DNA from 4 places in the Streptomyces sp. NPDC058045 genome. Region 3 is predicted to be linked to each of the others. Evidence: riboswitches for the same ligand, from Rfam matches in the RefSeq annotation. Region 3 holds a riboswitch; each other region holds the start of a gene.
What was found. A riboswitch is a leader RNA that binds a small molecule or an ion and turns the genes downstream of it on or off. The one in region 3 is predicted to bind cyclic di-AMP.
Positions count from the first base shown of each region.

Region 1: another riboswitch for cyclic di-AMP. It lies ahead of ACFVST_RS24695 (M23 family metallopeptidase); the one in region 3 lies ahead of ACFVST_RS04865 (NlpC/P60 family protein).
Region 2: another riboswitch for cyclic di-AMP. It lies ahead of ACFVST_RS01195 (M23 family metallopeptidase); the one in region 3 lies ahead of ACFVST_RS04865 (NlpC/P60 family protein).
Region 4: another riboswitch for cyclic di-AMP. It lies ahead of ACFVST_RS15995 (transglycosylase SLT domain-containing protein); the one in region 3 lies ahead of ACFVST_RS04865 (NlpC/P60 family protein).

Region 1 is NZ_JBHVRR010000053.1:17,604-21,982, reverse strand. It holds gene ACFVST_RS24710 (alginate lyase family protein) at 1-739, shown strand, start outside; tRNA gene ACFVST_RS24705 (tRNA-Met) at 797-870, shown strand; gene ACFVST_RS24700 (PP2C family protein-serine/threonine phosphatase) at 1,031-2,224, shown strand; cyclic di-AMP (ydaO/yuaA leader) riboswitch at 2,476-2,627, shown strand; gene ACFVST_RS24695 (M23 family metallopeptidase) at 2,639-3,847, shown strand; gene ACFVST_RS24690 (PrsW family intramembrane metalloprotease) at 3,940-4,379, opposite strand, start outside.
Region 2 is NZ_JBHVRR010000001.1:250,314-254,692, reverse strand. It holds gene ACFVST_RS01210 (helix-turn-helix domain-containing protein) at 1-625, shown strand, start outside; gene ACFVST_RS01205 (DUF6126 family protein) at 622-801, shown strand; gene ACFVST_RS01200 (tyrosine-protein phosphatase) at 818-1,615, opposite strand; cyclic di-AMP (ydaO/yuaA leader) riboswitch at 2,082-2,263, shown strand; gene ACFVST_RS01195 (M23 family metallopeptidase) at 2,267-3,130, shown strand; gene ACFVST_RS01190 (SGNH/GDSL hydrolase family protein) at 3,229-4,029, shown strand.
Region 3 is NZ_JBHVRR010000004.1:194,262-198,640, forward strand. It holds gene ACFVST_RS04855 (NlpC/P60 family protein) at 1-163, opposite strand, end outside; gene ACFVST_RS04860 (hypothetical protein) at 473-826, shown strand; gene ACFVST_RS04865 (NlpC/P60 family protein) at 867-2,072, opposite strand; cyclic di-AMP (ydaO/yuaA leader) riboswitch at 2,080-2,234, opposite strand; gene pcrA (DNA helicase PcrA) at 2,580-4,379, shown strand, end outside.
Region 4 is NZ_JBHVRR010000022.1:71,965-76,343, forward strand. It holds gene ACFVST_RS15990 (helix-turn-helix domain-containing protein) at 138-1,667, shown strand; gene ACFVST_RS15995 (transglycosylase SLT domain-containing protein) at 1,764-2,594, opposite strand; cyclic di-AMP (ydaO/yuaA leader) riboswitch at 2,599-2,753, opposite strand; gene ACFVST_RS16000 (NAD(P)H-dependent oxidoreductase) at 3,277-3,834, opposite strand; gene ACFVST_RS16005 (TetR/AcrR family transcriptional regulator) at 4,063-4,379, shown strand, end outside.

The sequences.
Region 1 (4,379 bases), on a different contig from region 3:
GTGGGCCGGCTCCACCTGGGCCCGCGCCGCGGAGATCGTCCGCCACACCGGCGCCGGCTGGCCCGAGCCCCGGGTGCACCGCTTCGAGACCATGCTGCGCACCGCGTACCTGCCCGAGGTCGACAAGAAGGTCCCCGACTACAACGGCAATTGGGACCTCGCCATGACGGACGCCGCCATCGCCATCGCCGTCTTCCTCGACGACCACCGCACCTTCGACACCTCCCTCGCCCGCTTCAAGTCCCGCGTCCCCGCGTACTTCTACCTCTCCTCCGACGGGAAGAGCCCCAGGACGGTGCCCGGCAGCAGCTCCCGCACCCCGCGGCAGATCGACACCTACTGGTTCGGGCAGAACGTCTACGCCGACGGCCTCGGGCAGGAGACCTGCCGCAACTTCATGCACGTCGGCTACTCGCTCGCCGCCACCGGGCATATCGCGGAGACCGCCTGGCACCAGGGCGTCGACCTGTACTCCGGGGTGAAGGACCGGCTGAAGGCCGCCCTGGAATTCCACTCCCGCTACCAGCTCGGCGCCCGCGCCCCCGGCTGGCTCTGCGGCGGCAAGGTGGAACGCACCCTCGGCCCCGACCTGGAGGTCGACGCCAACCACCTGGAGAACCGGCTCCATCTGTCGCTGCCGCAGACCGACAAACTGAACCGGAGGACCCGGCCCGCCGGCACCGACGACCTGTTCGTCGCCTGGGAGACCCTCACCCACGACGACAGCCCCGGGAAGTGACCTGCCGGGCGCGATGTGCGCGGCACCCCGCGAATGGCGTACACTTCAACTCATCGACGCGGGGTGGAGCAGCTCGGTAGCTCGCTGGGCTCATAACCCAGAGGTCGCAGGTTCAAATCCTGTCCCCGCTACTGAAGGCCGAGGGGCCGGAACCAGAAAATGGTTCCGGCCCCTCGGTGCGTTCCCGGCCGGACCCCGTAGACCGGTCGGACCGCACGGGTCGCCGGGTCGGCCGCGGCGGGAGAACCTGTACGGGGCGCCGCAGCGGGCGCGAGGCGGCGGGAGACGCAGGTGGGCCAGCCAATATCAGACGAGAACGGGCAGCCCGGCCCGGTGCCCCACACGGCCAGCCGCCTCCTCACCGAACAGAACTTCGTCCGCGCCCTGCCGGTGCTGCTGATCGCCGTGTCGGCCCTGGTCGTCGCCGTGGTGCCGGTCCGCTACAGCGTGGTGCCGGTCCTGGTGGCGCCGCCCCTCGTCGCCGCCACCTTCTACCGGCTCCGCGGCACCGTGCTCATCGGACTCGCCTCCCTCGCCATCATGATCGTCCGCCGCCTCGACGTCGGCGACATCGCCCAGACCCGCGGCGTCAGCGGGATCGCCACCTTCCTCGTCGTCAGCCTGCTCGCCGTCCTCATCAACCGCGAAGTACGCCGCAGCGACGCCCTGCTCGCCTCCTCACGGCAGGTCGCGGAAGCCGCACAGCGCGCCGTACTGCCCGCACCGCCGGCCCGCCTCGCCGGCCTCGACATCGCCGCCCGCTACGAGGCCGCCCAGGCGGAGGCCTTCATCGGCGGCGACTTCTACGCCGTGCAGGACACGCCGCACGGCATCCGCATCGTCCTCGGCGACGTACGCGGCAAGGGCATGGACGCGGTCGGCGCCGTCGCCGTCGTCATCGGCGCCTTCCGGGAGGCCGCGGAATGGGAGAACACCCTGGAGGCCGTCGCCCGCCGACTCGACCGGGCCCTCAGCCGGGACGCCGTCCTGCGCTACGGCGACGAACCCGCCACCGGCCCCGGCCGGGACGCCGCCCTGGAGAGCTTCGCCACCGCCGTCCTCGTCGAGATCCCGCACGGCGAATCCCGGCTGCGGCTCCTCAACCGCGGCCACCCCGACCCGCTGCTCCTCGCCGTCGACGGCAGACTCCGCGAACTGCCGCCCGCGGAGGCCGCGCTCCCGCTGGGCTTCGGCGACCTCGGCGGCCGGCCCGACCGGTCCACCGAGACCGACTTCCCGCCCGGCGCCACCCTCCTCCTCTTCACCGACGGCCTCACCGAGGCCCGCGACCGTCACGGAACCTTCTACGATCCCGTGACCTTTCTCACCGGCCGCGTCTTCCGCACCCCCGGCGCCATGCTCACCACCCTCGTCGAAGACGTCCGCCGCTACACCGGCGACGGGTCCACCGACGACCTGGCGCTACTCGCGGTACGCCGCCCCATCACCCCGTGGACCGGCCCGGAGGGCATCCGGCCGCGGTGAAAGAGCCGCAGGCGAGGCCCGCGTTACCAGGGGTGACCGTGCGACGCCGCTGCGCACCGGAACTGAGCACCCGTCAGAAGCGCGCACTTCGCGGAACGCGGTTCAACTCGGCCGCATCCGCCCGCAGGTGCCCCGAAAAGTCCGCTGCCCCGCCGTCAACGATCAGCCGGAACGGCTTGGAATCGAACCCCCTCGTCTATTAACGTTCGATAACGCAGCGCGGTCGTCCCAGCCGTCACCAGCGTCGGCTCCGTGCGCACGCGCCGAATCCCGCAAGGGAACCGGGGAACCACCAACTTGGGGTGAATCCGGCCTCCTTCCCTGCCTGTGTGAAGGAAGCCGGTAGGAGACCTTCCTGCTCCGAACCCGTCAGCTAACCCGGTAGGCGAGAAGGAAGGAAAGGAGCACGCCCCCGTGGCGTCCAACCGCCCTGCCCCCGAGCCCCGTTACGCGCCCCACCCCCACGGCGCCTTCCCCGACGGGTTCGACCCCTACGGCAGCACCCGCGCCTTCACCGTCCCCGCCCCCCGCGGCGCCTACCAGCACCAGGGCGCCTACCAGGACCAGTGGGAGGCGGAAGGCCACGGCACCGCCTACTTCGACGCCTACCCGGGCCCCGAGCAGCCCGAGGCCGAGGACGACTATCAGGAGTGGAACCCCACCGAGGACACCGTCCGCCCGGTCCGCGGCCGGCACCGTGTCGCCAAGCAGCGCGGCGGCCTGGCCCGTTCCTCCACCGTCCTCGGCGTCGGCGTGATCGCCGCGGTCGGCGCCGGCGGCATAGCCTCCGCGCAGGGCAAGCCCCCGGTGAGCGTCTCCGTACCGGACCTGTCGACCGTCACCGACTCCCTGCCCGACGCCAAGTCACTGCCCGGCGTCGGCTCCCTGATCTCCGACGACTCCGGCGACGAGACGACCACCCAGGCCGCACCGCTCACCGGCGCCGGGCTCACCACCACCGACACCGAGGACGGCACCACCGACGCCGGTGAGGCACTGCGCAGCCGCATCCTCCAGCAGGCCGAGCAACAGCAGGACCACGCCTCGTCCGCCGCCGCTGCCGCCGCCCAGGACGCCGCCGCGCAGAAGGCCGCCGAAGAGGCCGCCAGCCAGCAGAAGAAGGCCGCGGACGACATCAAGGCCAAGAAGGAGGCGGCGAAGAAGAAGGCCGCCGAGGAGGCCGCGAAGAAGCGGGAGCGGGAGCGCCTCGCCAAGCTCGCCAAGAGCTTCAGCCTCCCCGCCGTCTCCTACACCCTCACCTCGCACTTCGGGGACCCCGGCGCCATGTGGTCCTCCGGGCACCACACCGGCCTCGACTTCGCCGCCCCCACCGGCACCCCCCTCAAGGCCATCCACACCGCCACCGTCAAGGAGGCCGGCTGGGCCGGCGCCTACGGCTACCGCACCGTCCTCGAACTCGATGACGGCACCGAGCTGTGGTACTGCCACCAGTCCTCGCTGAACGTCAGCGCCGGGCAGAAGGTCACCACCGGCGACACCATCGGCCGCGTCGGCGCCACCGGCAACGTCACCGGCCCCCACCTCCACCTGGAGGTCCACCCCGGCGGCGCCGGAGCCATCGACCCGCTGGGCTGGCTCCAGAACAAGGGCATCAACCCCTGACACCCCACACCCCGGCGGCCCTGGCGACACCCCCCCGACGCCAGGGCCGCCGGCCTGCGCCCGCCCCCAACACCCGCCCGCGCAAAGCCCGTTCAGGCACCGCCCGTTCCCGCACCGCCCGGGTACCGCTGCGGGGCGGGCGGCTGCGCGTACGGATTGGGATACGGGTGCTGATACGGGAGCGGAGACGGGTGTGCGTACGGGTTGAGGTGGGGGTGGGGTGCGGTGCGGGGGTCCCAGGCGGGCCAGGGGCCCCACGGTGGGACGGGCACCGGGGCCGCCGCCCGCGCCGCGTACTCCAGGGCCGGCCCGGCCACCGCCCGCCGCGACCACAACTCGTGCAGCAGCGCCCGCTCCCGCGCCGCGTAGTCGGGCCCCGGACGCCCGGCCCGCCGGGTGCGGTGCCGCAGAAAGGCCAGCGAGGTGGCGTACGCCTCGTACTCGGACACCGTGCGTGCGGCGGGGCGGCCGCCGCCCGGGGTGTGCCGCGCCCGGTCCCGCGCCAGCCGCCGGGCCCGCATCGAACCCAGCG
Region 2 (4,379 bases), on a different contig from region 3:
CCCGGAGCCGACCGGTCCCACCGCAGCCGAACTGACCGCCGTAGCACCCCAGTTGCGCGAGCTGCGCCGCCGCGCCGGACTCACCCTGGAGGCCGCCGCCCGCGACGCCGGACTCTCGCCCGCCCACCTCTCCCGGCTGGAGACCGGCCGCCGTCAGCCCTCCCTGCCGATGCTCCTCGCCCTGGCCCGGGTCTACGCCACCACCGTGGCCGACCTCCTCGGCGAGACACCCGCCGACCCCCGCTCGGTGATCCGCTCCGCCGACATGGAGCCGAACACCGCGGGCGGCTGGACCTACCTCCAGGCCAGTGCGCCCGGCCGCGCCATGCAGGCCTTGCGGGTACGGGTGCCGTACGGCAGCCAGGGCGACATCGTGCGAGTGCACCCGGGGGAGGAGTGGCTGTACGTACTGCGCGGGCGGCTGCGGCTCAGGCTGGGCGACAGCACCCGCCTCCTCGGGCCGGGCGACAGCGCCCACTTCGACTCGCTCACCCCGCACCGGATCGCCGCCGCCGACGAGGACGGCCTCGAACTGCTCTTCCTGCACACGCTGTTGCAGAGCCCGGCCGCCGCACTCTGCCTCGGCCCGGCCGCCGGCCACACCGCCCCGGGAGGCACCCCGTGAACCCACCGGTCCACCCGGAGGACGACCCCACCCCCCAGGCCCCGGTGCGGCGGATGGTTCCCGAGGACAAACTGCCCCGCTCCATCTGGATCCGGCTGGTGGTGTACGTGGTCGTGGTGCACGGCCTGGCGGCGTTCCTGTACCTGCTCTTCAAGCTGGGCGCGGAGTCCGGATAGCGGTAGGTGTGGGCGGTCAGTCCAGCAGCCGGGCGCGCAACCGCTCCCGCACCTCGGCGGTCAGCCCCAGGCCCTCGGTGAGATAGGCCTCGGTCCCGCCCCAGGTGGACTCGATGGTGTCGAAGGCCGCCGCCAGATACTCGGCGCGGGCGTCGAAGAGCGGGCTGAGCAGCTCCATCACCTCGTCGGAGGTGCCGCCCGGGGCGTTGCCGGCGCGGTGCACCCGGTACCGGCGGTGCCGCGCGTTGGACTCCAGGTAGTCGGCCTCGACCGCGTCCCGTTCCACACCCACCGCGAGCAGGGTGACGGCGACGGTCACCCCGGCCCGGTCCTTGCCGGCCGCGCAGTGCATCAGCGCCGGCACACTGTCCTCGGCGAGCGACCGCAGCACCCGCCCCAACTCGTCGGTGCGGTCGGTGATCAGCACCCGGTACGAGTCGATCATGCGCTGGGCGGCGCGGCCCTCGGCGAGCAGGGCACGGAGCTGGTCCAGGTCGCCGTGGCGCACCATCTTCCAGAACTCGGCGCCGTCCGCGGGGTCGTTGAGCGGAATGCTCACATTGCGTACGCCGTCGATCTCCACATCCAGACCGTCCAGGGCGCGGTCGGCGGAATTACGGAAATCGAAGACGGTGTGCAGTCCCAGGGTGCGCAGGAATTCGGTGTCCGCCTTGGTGGCGTGCGCGAGATGGCCGCTGCGGAAGAGCCGTCCCGGGTGCACCTGCCGGCCGTCGGTGGTGGGCAGCCCGCCCACATCGCGGAAATTGCGCACACCGTCAAGTCGGGGTTCGGTCGAGGGGACCTGCTGCGTCACGTGGGCTCCTCCCGTTCGGCCACCGGCTCCGCTCGCCGATGGGCACGAAGTCCCGACCCTACGGCATGGGGCGGCGGTACAGCATGGGTCGCACATCATGGGCTGCGAGTCGATCTGTTCCGGTCTGCCGTATATAAGGCCATATAGAGGCGCGTTGAGGAAACCGGGCGATTGCCATCACATCGGAAGTGTCACCACTCGCCCCAAGTCGCCCTGGAATGCCGGGTTATGAGGCGCGAGAGGGTGAGCAGGATCATAGTGGTGACGGTGGGTGGTGGTGGCCGGAAGGGAGGCGGGTGGGTAAGAGGGCGGGAAGTGGCGGGCGTTGAGAACGTTCCCGCAATTCCGGAAGATCAACGGTCCACGGAGCGTGACCGCATTCTCCGTAAAGGATCTGGGAAAAGCATTCCGCCCGCGCATTCCGTGCTTGTCGCCGCCACGTGCATTCGCCTACGGTCGCGCTCACTCCGGACGGACGCCGAATCCTGCCACCGTCCGGAATCCAACCGACCCACTGCCGGCAGGAGCGGGGGACCCGACAGGTACCACGCCGTCCCGGACGGCTAGGGGTGAAGCCGCTACGAGAAGGCGGCCGGGCATCTCCAGTCCGAACCCGACAGCTCACCTCGCAGGCGCCGGAGAGGACCCGCCATGCCCGCGAAGGGTAGACACCGCCGTACCCGCACGACCTTCCTGTCCCGCTCGCTGACCGTGGCCGGTACCGGGGGCGCCGCGCTCGCGCTGCCGCTGCTGGGTGCCCCCGCGGCGCACGCCGCCCCCGGCCAGTCCGCCAAGCCCGCCCAGGCCCCGGCGCAGACCCGGGCCGCGACGGGGACCGCGTCCGCCGCCACCTACACCGTGCAGGCCGGGGACTGCCTGGCGCGGATCGCGAAGGCGCAGCAAGTCGACGGCGGCTGGCGGCAGTTGTACCGGGACAACCGCGGCGCCATCGGCTCGGACCCGTCGCTGATCCACCCCGGTCTCCGACTCACCCTCGGCAAGCCCGGCGCGGCGAAGGCCGCACCCGAGACCGCCGCCGAGACCGCACCCCGGAGTGCCGCCCCCAAGGCCGCCGCCCCCAAGCCCGCCGCCGCGTCCGCCTCCGCCGGCGGTTATGCGCTGCCCGTGGCCGGTGCCACCGTCGGCACCCCGTACCACCAGGCCGGCGGGATGTGGTCCAGCGGCTACCACACCGGTACCGACTTCGTGGTGCCCACCGGCACCGGGGTGCGCGCCGTCGCCGCGGGCACCGTCGTCTCCGCCGGGTGGGGCGGCGCCTACGGCAACCAGGTCGTCGTCCGGCACGACGACGGCAGGTACTCGCAGTACGCGCATCTGTCCCAACTGGCCGTCGCCGCAGGGCAACAGGTGTCCGGCGGGACGCCGATCGGGCTCTCCGGCGCCACCGGCAACGTCACCGGACCGCATCTGCACTTCGAGATCCGCACCGGCCCGGACTACGGCTCCGATGTCGACCCGGTCGCCTATCTGCGCTCGCACGGCCTGACCATCTGATCCCGGGCACGGCGGACGGCCGGGTGGCGTATCTCACCCACCGTCAACGCCTGGCTACGGTGGCGTAGGTCACTGGTCGCGGTGAAGGATGTCGTCACGTGGCAGAGCCGACATCCTTCACCAGTGACGCGATCCGGTCCTTCGCTGCCCTCGGCGACAGCTTCACGGAGGGCGTCGGGGACCCGGGCCGCGACGGGCACTTCGTCGGCTGGGCCGACCGCCTCGCCGTCCTCCTCGACGACCGCGTGCCCGAACACAGCTTCCGCTACGCCAACCTCGCCGTACGCGGCAAACTCCTCGACCAGATCGTCGCCGACCAGGTGCCGCGGGCCCGGGAACTCGCCCCCGACCTGGTGACGTTCTGCGCCGGCGGCAACGACATCATCCGCCCCGGCACCGACCCGGACGACGTGGCCGAACGCTTCGAGCGCGCGGTGGCCGACCTCAGTTCCGCAGTCGGCACCGTGATGGTCACCACCGGCTTCGACACCCGCGATGTGCCCGTGCTCAAGCGGCTCCGCGGCAAGATCGCCACCTACAACGGGCATGTCCGCGCCGTCGCCGACCGCTACGGCTGCCCGGTGCTCGACCTGTGGTCCCTCAAGACCGTCCAGGACCGCCGCGCCTGGGACGGCGACCGGCTGCACCTCTCACCCGAGGGCCACACCCGGGTCGCCCTCCGCGCCGCGCAGGTCCTCGGCCTGGAGGTGCCCGCCGACCCGGACCAGCCGTGGCCCCCGGAACCGCCGCGCGGCACCCTCGACCTGCGGCGCGACGACATCCACTGGGCCCGCGAGTACCTGGTGCCCTGGATCGGACGCCGCCTCCGCGGCGAATCCTCCGGCGACCACATCGAGGCCAAACGCCCGGACCTGCTGCCGATCCAGGACACGGAGTAGGTACCGAGCAGGTACGGCGGGCCTGGGTCGTGTCCGGCGGAACATATGGCTTTCTGGCGGGTCGGTCGCTGGCCGGTGTCGACTCGGCCCCCTGCACCCGCCCACCAGTACGCGGCCGCCGCCGCCCGCAAGTCCCGGCCGCGGTTCCCGAAAGAAGGTACGACGCCCCGGCACCACCGCCCCGAGGGGGACTCGGGCGGTCCCCGGTGGCGGAGTTCGGCCAAGTCATTGCGGACCTGACGCTCGGCCGTCGTCGGCGGGGCGCCTGCCCAAACGGGGTCCACCCGAGGTTCCTTCGAGGTCCCCGAGGTCGGGGGACGGGGGCGCGAGGGCGGCGGGGACAGCCTGGG
Region 3 (4,379 bases):
TCGCCACTCTGGCCCGGACCTGCGCGGGGGAGGGGGCGGGTGCGGCGTGCACGGTGCCGTCCAGCGCGGTCGCGGTCGCCGCACCCGCCAGGGCGAGAGCGGCGGCGGTACGGCCGCGGCGGCCGGCGAGGAGCCGCCGGCCGGACTTTCTGTGCGCTGCCAAAGGGGCCACGTCCTTTCACTGCCTGCGCCGCCGCACCTCGACGGCATCCGGCGAAGGACGCTAGCCGCGAGCGTGACCGGTTCGTGACCCGCTGTACGCAAGTGACCGTACGGGAGCGGGTGTTGGCGGAAAGTGACGATCCGGGTGGGAGCGGAATCTCGCATTCCAATCAGGCTCCGACGGAACCGGCGATCCCCGGCCCCCGCCGCCTCCGCCGTGCTAACGGCCGCCCCACCGCCGTGCCTTACGCAGACCGGAAAGCACCCCCGGCCCGATGACCTGCCGGTACCCCCGGGCTAGGCTCCCGGCATGGACGTACTCCTCCATCTCTTCGTCGGGCTGCACATCATCGGTATCGCCTCGCTGCTGGGCGGCTTCCTCACCCAGATGAAGGCGATGGGCCAGGGGGCCGCCCGCTTCGTCCCGGCGATGCTGCACGGCGCGCTCACCATGCTGGTCACGGGGATAGCCCTGGTCGGCATCAACGAGTCCCAGCGCTACGGCCTCGACCACGTCAAGATCGGCCTGAAGCTGCTGATCCTCATCGTCATCCTGGGCCTGGTCTATGTGAAGCGCGACGAGGAGACGGTGGACAAGCGGCTGTTCGGCCTGGTCGGCCTGCTCACCACGGCGAACGTCTTCATCGCCGTGCTGTGGACCTGACCCCGCCCGCCCGCGCGGACGGGGTCACCCGTACCGCGGTTCAGGCGGGCCGCACCACGCTGTGGATCGGCATGTAGTAGATCGACTCGGTGCGGACGTTCGCCCCGGGCTTCGGCGCGTGGATCATGTTGCCGCCGCCGACGTAGATCCCGACATGGCTGATGTCGTTGTAGAAGAAGACCAGGTCGCCCGGCTTGGCGTTGTCCACCGAGACCGTGGTGCCGACCTTGACCTGGTCCCAGGTGGTGCGGGGCAGGGTGATACCGGCCGCCCGCCACGCGGCCTGGGTGAAGCCCGAGCAGTCGTAGGCGTTGGGGCCGGTGGCGCCCCACACATAGGGCTTGCCGATCTGGGCGCGGGCGAACGCCAGTACCTTCGCCGCCTTGGTCGCGTAGTCGCCGGACGAGCCACCGGAACCGGCGCCCGAACCGCCGGAGCCACCGGAACCGCCGCCGGTGTCCGAGCCCGAACCGCCAGAACCGCCGCCGCCCTCCTCCCGCTTCTTGCGTTCCTCCTCCTCGCGGCGCTTCTTCTCGGCGGCCTCCTTGCGGGCCTTCTCCTCCGCCTTGCGCCTGGCCTCTTCCTGCTTCTTCCGCTCGATCTCCGCGAGCCGCGCCTTCTCCTCGGCGGTCAGCTTCGACAGCAGCTTCCGCGCCGAACCCAGCTTCTGCTGCACGGTCTGCTTGGAATCGCGCAGCTCCTGCTGCGACTCGGTCAGCTTCGCCAGGCTCTTCGTCGCCTCGCGCCGCTTCTTCGCCGTCGCGACCTGCTCCTTCTGGTAGTCGTCGACGGCGCTCTTCTGGCGCGAGGTGAGCCGCTTCATCAGATGGCTCTGGTCGAAGTACTGGTCCGGGTCGTCCGCCAGCATCAGCGTCGCGGTGTCCGAGACACCGCCGGTGCGGTACTGGGCGGCGGCGAACGAACCCAGCTCCGTACGCGCCGTGTTGAGCTGCTCGGTGCGCGCGGCGACCTGGTCGAGCAGCTTGTCCGCGGCCTTGCGCTGCTCCGCGGTGCGGACCTTCGCCGCGTTGTACTTCTCGGTGGCGACACCCGCGTCGTGGTACAGGCCGTCGACCTTCTTCTGCACCTCCTCCAGGCTGGGCTTGGGCTTCTCGGGCGCGGCCTGCGCGCTCTGCGAGAGCAGTGCCACCGAGGTGAGGGCGGCGGTGGTGATACCCAGCGCCGGGGAGGTGCGCATCCCGGCGATACGAGTGCCTGTGTTCCGCGGCTTGCGGTGCGACGCCAAGGCCGGCGACTCCTTCCGTGGACCGCCTACCGGGTTAGCTGTCGGGTTCGGGCTGGAACGGAAGGTCGCCCTACGGCCCGGTGGGACCGATTCACCCCAAGGTCGTGTGGGTCCCCGGCTCCGGCTGCCTCGGGGGCGCACCGGACTCGGCGGGGGCCGCCCGTGCCGGCGTCGGTTCGCCGACGGGGATACGGGCCGCCCGTGCCGGGCACGCTAGCCAACTCGCGTGGTGGATGTGAAGGTTGGTGTTCCATTTGTCCGATACATTTCCGTGACTTTCGCGCTGGGTGAAGGGCCGAACGCGCTCGGTGTTCGAAGTGCGGGCGTGTCGTGGGGGCGGGGTGAGCGATTAACGGTCGCCGGGACGGGGCAGCCGCTTCCGCGGGCGGGCAGTCGTCAACTGGCCCGTGCGGTAAGGGGATTGATGTGCGTCACGTCACATGGCGCGGGAGCGGTCCGGGCAAGGCGGCACGGGTTGTCAGTGGGGCGGCCTAGACTCGGGAGGCGATGAGCAGCAGCCTCTTTGACGACAGTTTCCTCCAGGGCCTCCAGGGCGGACACGAGCCGCCGCACGCCGCCGAGGAGCCCCCGCCCCCGCCGGAGCACGAGGAGCACGAAGCCCCGGAGGAGATCCCGCACGACCTCTTCCAGGGCCGCTTCGACGCACCGCCCGCCCAGGACGCGTACTACCGCAACGGTGCCCCGCGCCCCGCCCTGGACGCCGCGGCACTGCTCGACGGGCTCAACGAGAACCAGCGCGCCGCCGTCGCGCACCAGGGCTCCCCGCTGCTCATCGTCGCGGGCGCCGGCTCCGGCAAGACCCGGGTGCTCACCCACCGCATCGCCCACCTCCTCGCCGAGCGCGGTGCGCACCCCGGCCAGATCCTCGCCATCACCTTCACCAACAAGGCGGCGGGCGAGATGAAGGAGCGCGTCGAGGAGCTGGTCGGCCCCCGCGCCGGCGCGATGTGGGTGATGACCTTCCACAGCGCCTGCGTCCGCATCCTGCGCCGCGAGTCCAAGAAGCTCGGCTTCACCTCCTCGTTCTCCATCTACGACGCGGCCGACTCCAAGCGCCTGATGGCCCTGGTCTGCCGCGACCTGGACCTCGACCCGAAGAAGTTCCCGCCGAAGTCCTTCAGCGCCAAGGTCTCCAACCTCAAGAACGAGCTGATCGACGAGGAGGACTTCGCGGCACAGGCGGCGGACGGATTTGAGAAGACGCTCGCGCAGGCCTACGCGATGTACCAGTCCCGCCTCCGCGAGGCCAACGCGCTGGACTTCGACGACCTGATCATGACCACCGTCAATCTGCTGCGCGCCTTCCCCGATGTCGCCGAGCACTACCGCCGCCGCTTCCGCCACGTCCTCGTGGACGAGTACCAGGACACCAACCACGCCCAGTACGCCCTGGTGCGCGAGCTGGTCGGGCCGTCCGCCGGGGCGCGCGACGAGGACACCCCGCCGAGCCCCGAGGACCTGCCGCCCGCCGAGCTGTGCGTCGTCGGCGACGCCGACCAGTCCATCTACGCCTTCCGCGGCGCCACCATCCGCAACATCCTCCAGTTCGAGGAGGACTACCCCAACGCCACCACCATCCTGCTGGAACAGAACTACCGCTCCAGCCAGACCATCCTCAGCGCCGCCAACGCCGTCATCGAACGCAACGAGAACCGCCGCCCCAAGAACCTCTGGACCCAGGCCGGCGACGGCGCCCGTATCACCGGATATGTCGCGGACACCGAGCACGACGAGGCGCAGTTCGTCGCCGAGGAGATCGACCGCCTCACCGACGCGGGCAAGGCCCAGGCCGGTGATGTCGCCGTCTTCTACCGCACCAACGCCCAGTCCCGGGTCTTCGAAGAGATCTTCATCCGCGTCGGTCTGCCCTACAAGGTCGTCGGCGGCGTCCGCTTCTACGAGCGCAAGGAAGTCCGCGACGTCCTCGCCTACCTCCGCGTCCTCGCCAACCCGGAGGACGCGGTCCCGCTGCGCCGCATCCTCAACGTCCCCAAGCGCGGCATAGGCGACCGTGCCGAGGCGATGATCGACGCGCTCGCCCAGCGGGAGAAGATCAGCTTCCCGCAGGCCCTGCGCCGGGTGGACGAGGCCTACGGCATGGCCGCCCGCTCCGCCAACGCGGTCAAGCGCTTCAACACCCTCATGGAGGACCTGCGCACCGTCGTCGAATCCGGCGCCGGCCCCGCCACCGTCCTCGAAGCCATACTGGAACGCACCGGCTACCTCGCCGAGTTGCAGGCCTCCACCGACCCGCAGGACGAGACCCGCATCGAGAACCTTCAGGAA
Region 4 (4,379 bases), on a different contig from region 3:
CGTAGGTAACCGGTATCGTCGCAGGTCCGGCGCCATTGGGCCATAGCGGACCCGCTCACCGGAGAGGAACACCCTCGGGGCGCCGGGACGGGAGTGGGGCAGCGGTGGACGGCGGCGGGACGCGGCACGGCGGTGGCATGGACGCCGCCGGGTACGGCGGGCGCCGTGCCGAGGACCTGCTCCGGATGAACCGGCTGGCCCGCTCCGGCGGCAGCAAGGGACTCCTGGACTGGCTGGTCCGGCGCACCGGCGGCTGGGCCGCACTGCTCACCCCCGACGGCCGGGAACTCGCCCGGCATCCCCCGCACGACCGGGCCGAGGACGGGAAGGCGGCGGAACTGGCCGCGGCCGCCGCCCGCCGGCTCACCGACCGCGGACTGCGTTCCGTCTCCCTCGGCGGTGGCGGCCGCACCGCCTTCCTGCTGCCGCTGGACGCGGCCGCCGACCCGGACACCGGCGCCCCGCTGCTCGCCCTGGTGATCGGCACCCCGATACCGGCGGGGCTTCCCGTACTGCTGGCCGATCTCACCGTGCCGCTGGGACTGTGCTGGACCAGCGAGCGCGCCCAGGAGCAGCGGCACCGGGTCGAACTCGCCGAGGCCCGCAACCGCGAGGCCGTCCTGCACCTCCTGATGACCGGCCAACTCTCCGCCGCCCGCCGCATAGCGGGCGCCCTCCGCCCCCAACTCCCCGACCACGCCGCGCTGTACGTGGTGCGCTGCCCGCAGCCGCGGCGGGACGCGGTGATCGAGGTGTGCCGGCGGCTGTGGCAGGGCCGGGCCTGGGTGGTGCGCTGCCCCGTCTACTCCCACCATGTGATCGTCATCGCCCCCTCGCCGCCCGACCGGGCCGCGGAACCACTGGACGCGGAGATCACCGAGGAGGCCGCGGACTGCGTGGTCGGGGTCAGCCACCCGGTGCCGCTGGTCGACATCGCCACCGGCTACGCGCAGGCCTTCCACGCGCTGGCGGTCGCCGGTGAACAGGCCGGGCGGCGGGCCCGGTTCGGCAGCGGCGGCGATCCCGCGCTGCTCGTCGGGGCGGCCGGCTCGCGCTGGGCGGACGAGCTGCTGGCCCCGCTGCGCGACCATGTGCCGCGGCGTGGCCAGGACCCCGACGGGCAGGAGTTGGCGGCCACCCTCTCCTCGTGGCTGTCGTTCTCCTCCCGCGCGGTCCGCCAGCTGAAGATCCACCGCAACACACTGGCGGTACGGCTGCGGCTGGTGGAGGAGCTGGTCGGGCTGGACCTGGCGCGGCTCGGCGACCAGGCGGCGCTGGCCCTCGCCCTCCGGATCCGCGCCACCCCGGGCAGACCCCACCCCGCCACCGCCGGCGACGGGCCCGCGCCGGTCCTGGACGATCTGCTGGCCCGCCCCGAGTTCGCCGCCTGGGCCGCGGAGGAACTGCGGCCGCTCGACGAGCCCGCCGGGGCCGCACTGGCCGCCACCCTGCACTCCTGGCTCCGCCACAGTGCCCATCTGCCGTCCACCGCCGCCGAGTTGGGCATCTCCGTGCCCGGCGCCCGCAAGCGCCTCACCCGGCTGGAGGCGCTGCTGGAACGCTCGCTGCTGCACAGTCCGAGCGCCCGCCACGACCTGTGGCTGGCCTGCCGGGCCCTCGATCTCGCCCGCCCCGCCACCGGCCGGACCGCGCCCCCGGGACCCTGACGACGATCGGCGCCCCCTTCACCGCCGCGTGTGCCGCGGTGGGAAGGGGGCGCCGGTCGGGCGAGGGGACGCCGGTTACTGCCGTCAACGGGCCTGTCAGTAGGGGCCGTTGACGTTGTCGATGGAGCCGTAGCGGTCGGCGGCGTAGTTGCACGCGGCCACGATGTTGGCCACCGGGTCGTAGCTGTTCAGGGAGGTGCCCGGCACGTGGTACGCCTGGAAGGTCGGGTCGATCACCTGGAGCAGGCCCTTGGAGGGCGTGCCCTTCGCGGCGTTGGAGTCCCAGTTGTTGATCGCCATCGGATTACCGGCGGACTCGCGGATGATATTGCGGTAAATGCCGTTGTAGGAACCGGGAATGCCATGCTGCGCCATGACATCCAGGGATTCCCGGATCCAGCCGTCGAGGTTGTTGCTGTAGGTCTTCGCGGCAGCGGTGACGACCTTGCTCTTCGTGGCGGTGCGCGGGGCGCGCCGTTCGGAGCGGTTGGCGCGGTTCTTGGCGGCGGAACGCTCGGCCTTCGCGGAGCTTTCGGCCTTCTTCGGGGCGGACTTTCCGGCGCTGGGCGCGGCGGCCTTCCCACCGATCGTCAGCTTGAGTCCGGGGTGAATGAGGTTCGGATTTCCGCCGACCGCACGGCGGTTGTCCTCGTACAGCTTGTGCCAGCCGCCGCGTACCGAGTGCTTGTGGGCGATCTTCGAAAGCGAATCGCCGTGCACCACCGCGTAGATGGTGCCGGCGGACTTCGCCGCGGCGGTGTGGGCCGCGGTGTGCTTGACGCTGACCTGCGGTGCGGACGGGGTGGCGGATGCCGTGTCGACGGTGACCAGCGGCAGGACGAGTGCGGCACCACCGGTGCCGGCGACGGCCAGGGTGCGCTTCAGCGAACGGATCCCGGCACGGCGGTGCTTACCCTTTGCGGGCATGGCGAATTCCTCTCCGGCGCCTGCGAGGTGAGCTGTCGGGTTCGGGCTGGAGATGCCCGGCCGTATGGACGCACACGGCTTCACCCCAAGCCGTTCCGCAATAGAACGGCGACTTACCTGGTTCCCCCGCTCCTGCCCGTAAGTGATCGGTTACGGATTCCGGTCGGCGGCAGGATTAGGCGTTCCGTCCGGAGTTCCGTGACCGTAAGCGAGACCGATCCGGGCGAACAAGTCCTGAATTCGCAGCACAATGCGCGGCAATGATCCAAAAAGGAAAGATCGCTTTTTCCACTTCCGGGCACTTGCTTCAACTTTGCATCCGGGAAAGGAAGATGACGGCCCGCCGATTCCACCACCCCTCGACCACCGCCCACTCCCCCGTGACCCATCTCACGACCCCGACCAACACCGCGCATCACCCAACAACGGCCATGAGCCCACAAGTTACCCGGATAACCCAGACTGCACACTTACCCCATCAATGCCCTAAAACGCCCATACAACGCATAGCCTGACATGGCACATGTAATCGCACGCAACGGGGCCGCGTCCCCGAAGCCGCCCTGCCGGTACGGGTGTTCATGTAGGCCGCACCGGGAGCAAAAACCCGTTGCGCCCCTCCCGGGCAGGGAGGGGCGCAACGGTTACGGATGCCGGATACGGAGTCCGGATGCCGGGCCGGTCAGGCGGCCGCTTCGGCCTTTTCGGTGATGTGGCGCAGGACCTCGGTGAGGCCGGTCACCACCTCGGCGTCGTCGCCGGGGTGGAGTTCGGCGAAGCGGGTCACCGAGCCGGGGATGGACAGCTTGGCGCCCTCCAGCACATGCGCACCGGCCACCCCCAGCGACTTGCGGGCGTCGTCCTGCGCCCACACCCCGCCGTACTGGCCGAAGGCGGTGCCGACGACGGCGGCCGGGAGACCGCTGAGGGCGCCGGCGCCGAAGGGGCGGGACAGCCAGTCGATGGCGTTCTTGAGCACGGCGGGCATGGTGCCGTTGTACTCGGGGGTGAAGAGCAGGACGGCGTCGGCCCGACCGGCGGCCTCACGCAGCTTGGCGGCGGCGGCCGGGACGCTGCCCTCGATGTCGATGTCCTCGTTGTAGAAGGGCAGTTCGGCCAGGCCCTCGTAGAGGGAGATGTCGACGCCCTCGGGCGCGTTCTTGACGGCGGTCTCGGCGAACTGGCGGTTGTGGGAGCCGGCGCGGAGGCTGCCGACGAGCGCGAGGATGCGTATGGACATGGGGGGACTCCTGAAGGCAAGGGCGTCATCGATACGCGCGGGGGCGTCCGAGGACGGATCGGTGGGTAGGGCGGTAGGGCGGTGGAGCGTGCGGATAAGGGGACTGCGGTACGACGGGCGGGCCGTCCCCGGGGCGACGGCTACCAACCGGACCGAGGTCCGTTTAAAGTTGTAGCACCTATCCGGACCACGGTCCACTTAATCCCGGAAAGACGTTACGCTGGGTTCATGACCGGCCTCCCACCGCCCCCGCCCGGGTCCGGCGCCGCACCGTCCGGCCTCCCCGTGATCCCGCCCGGCGGCGAGAGCCCGTTGCGCGCGGACGCCGCCCGCAACCGCAGCCGCCTGCTGGAGGCCGCGTCCCGACTGGTCACGGAACACGGCGCCGCCCAGCTCACCATGGACGCCGTGGCCACCGCGGCCTGCGTCGGCAAGGGCACCCTCTTCCGCCGCTTCGGCGACCGCACCGGCCTGCTGCTCGCCCTCCTCGACCACCGCGAGATCCAGCTCCAGACCGCCTTCCTCACCGGCCCGCCCCCCGTCGG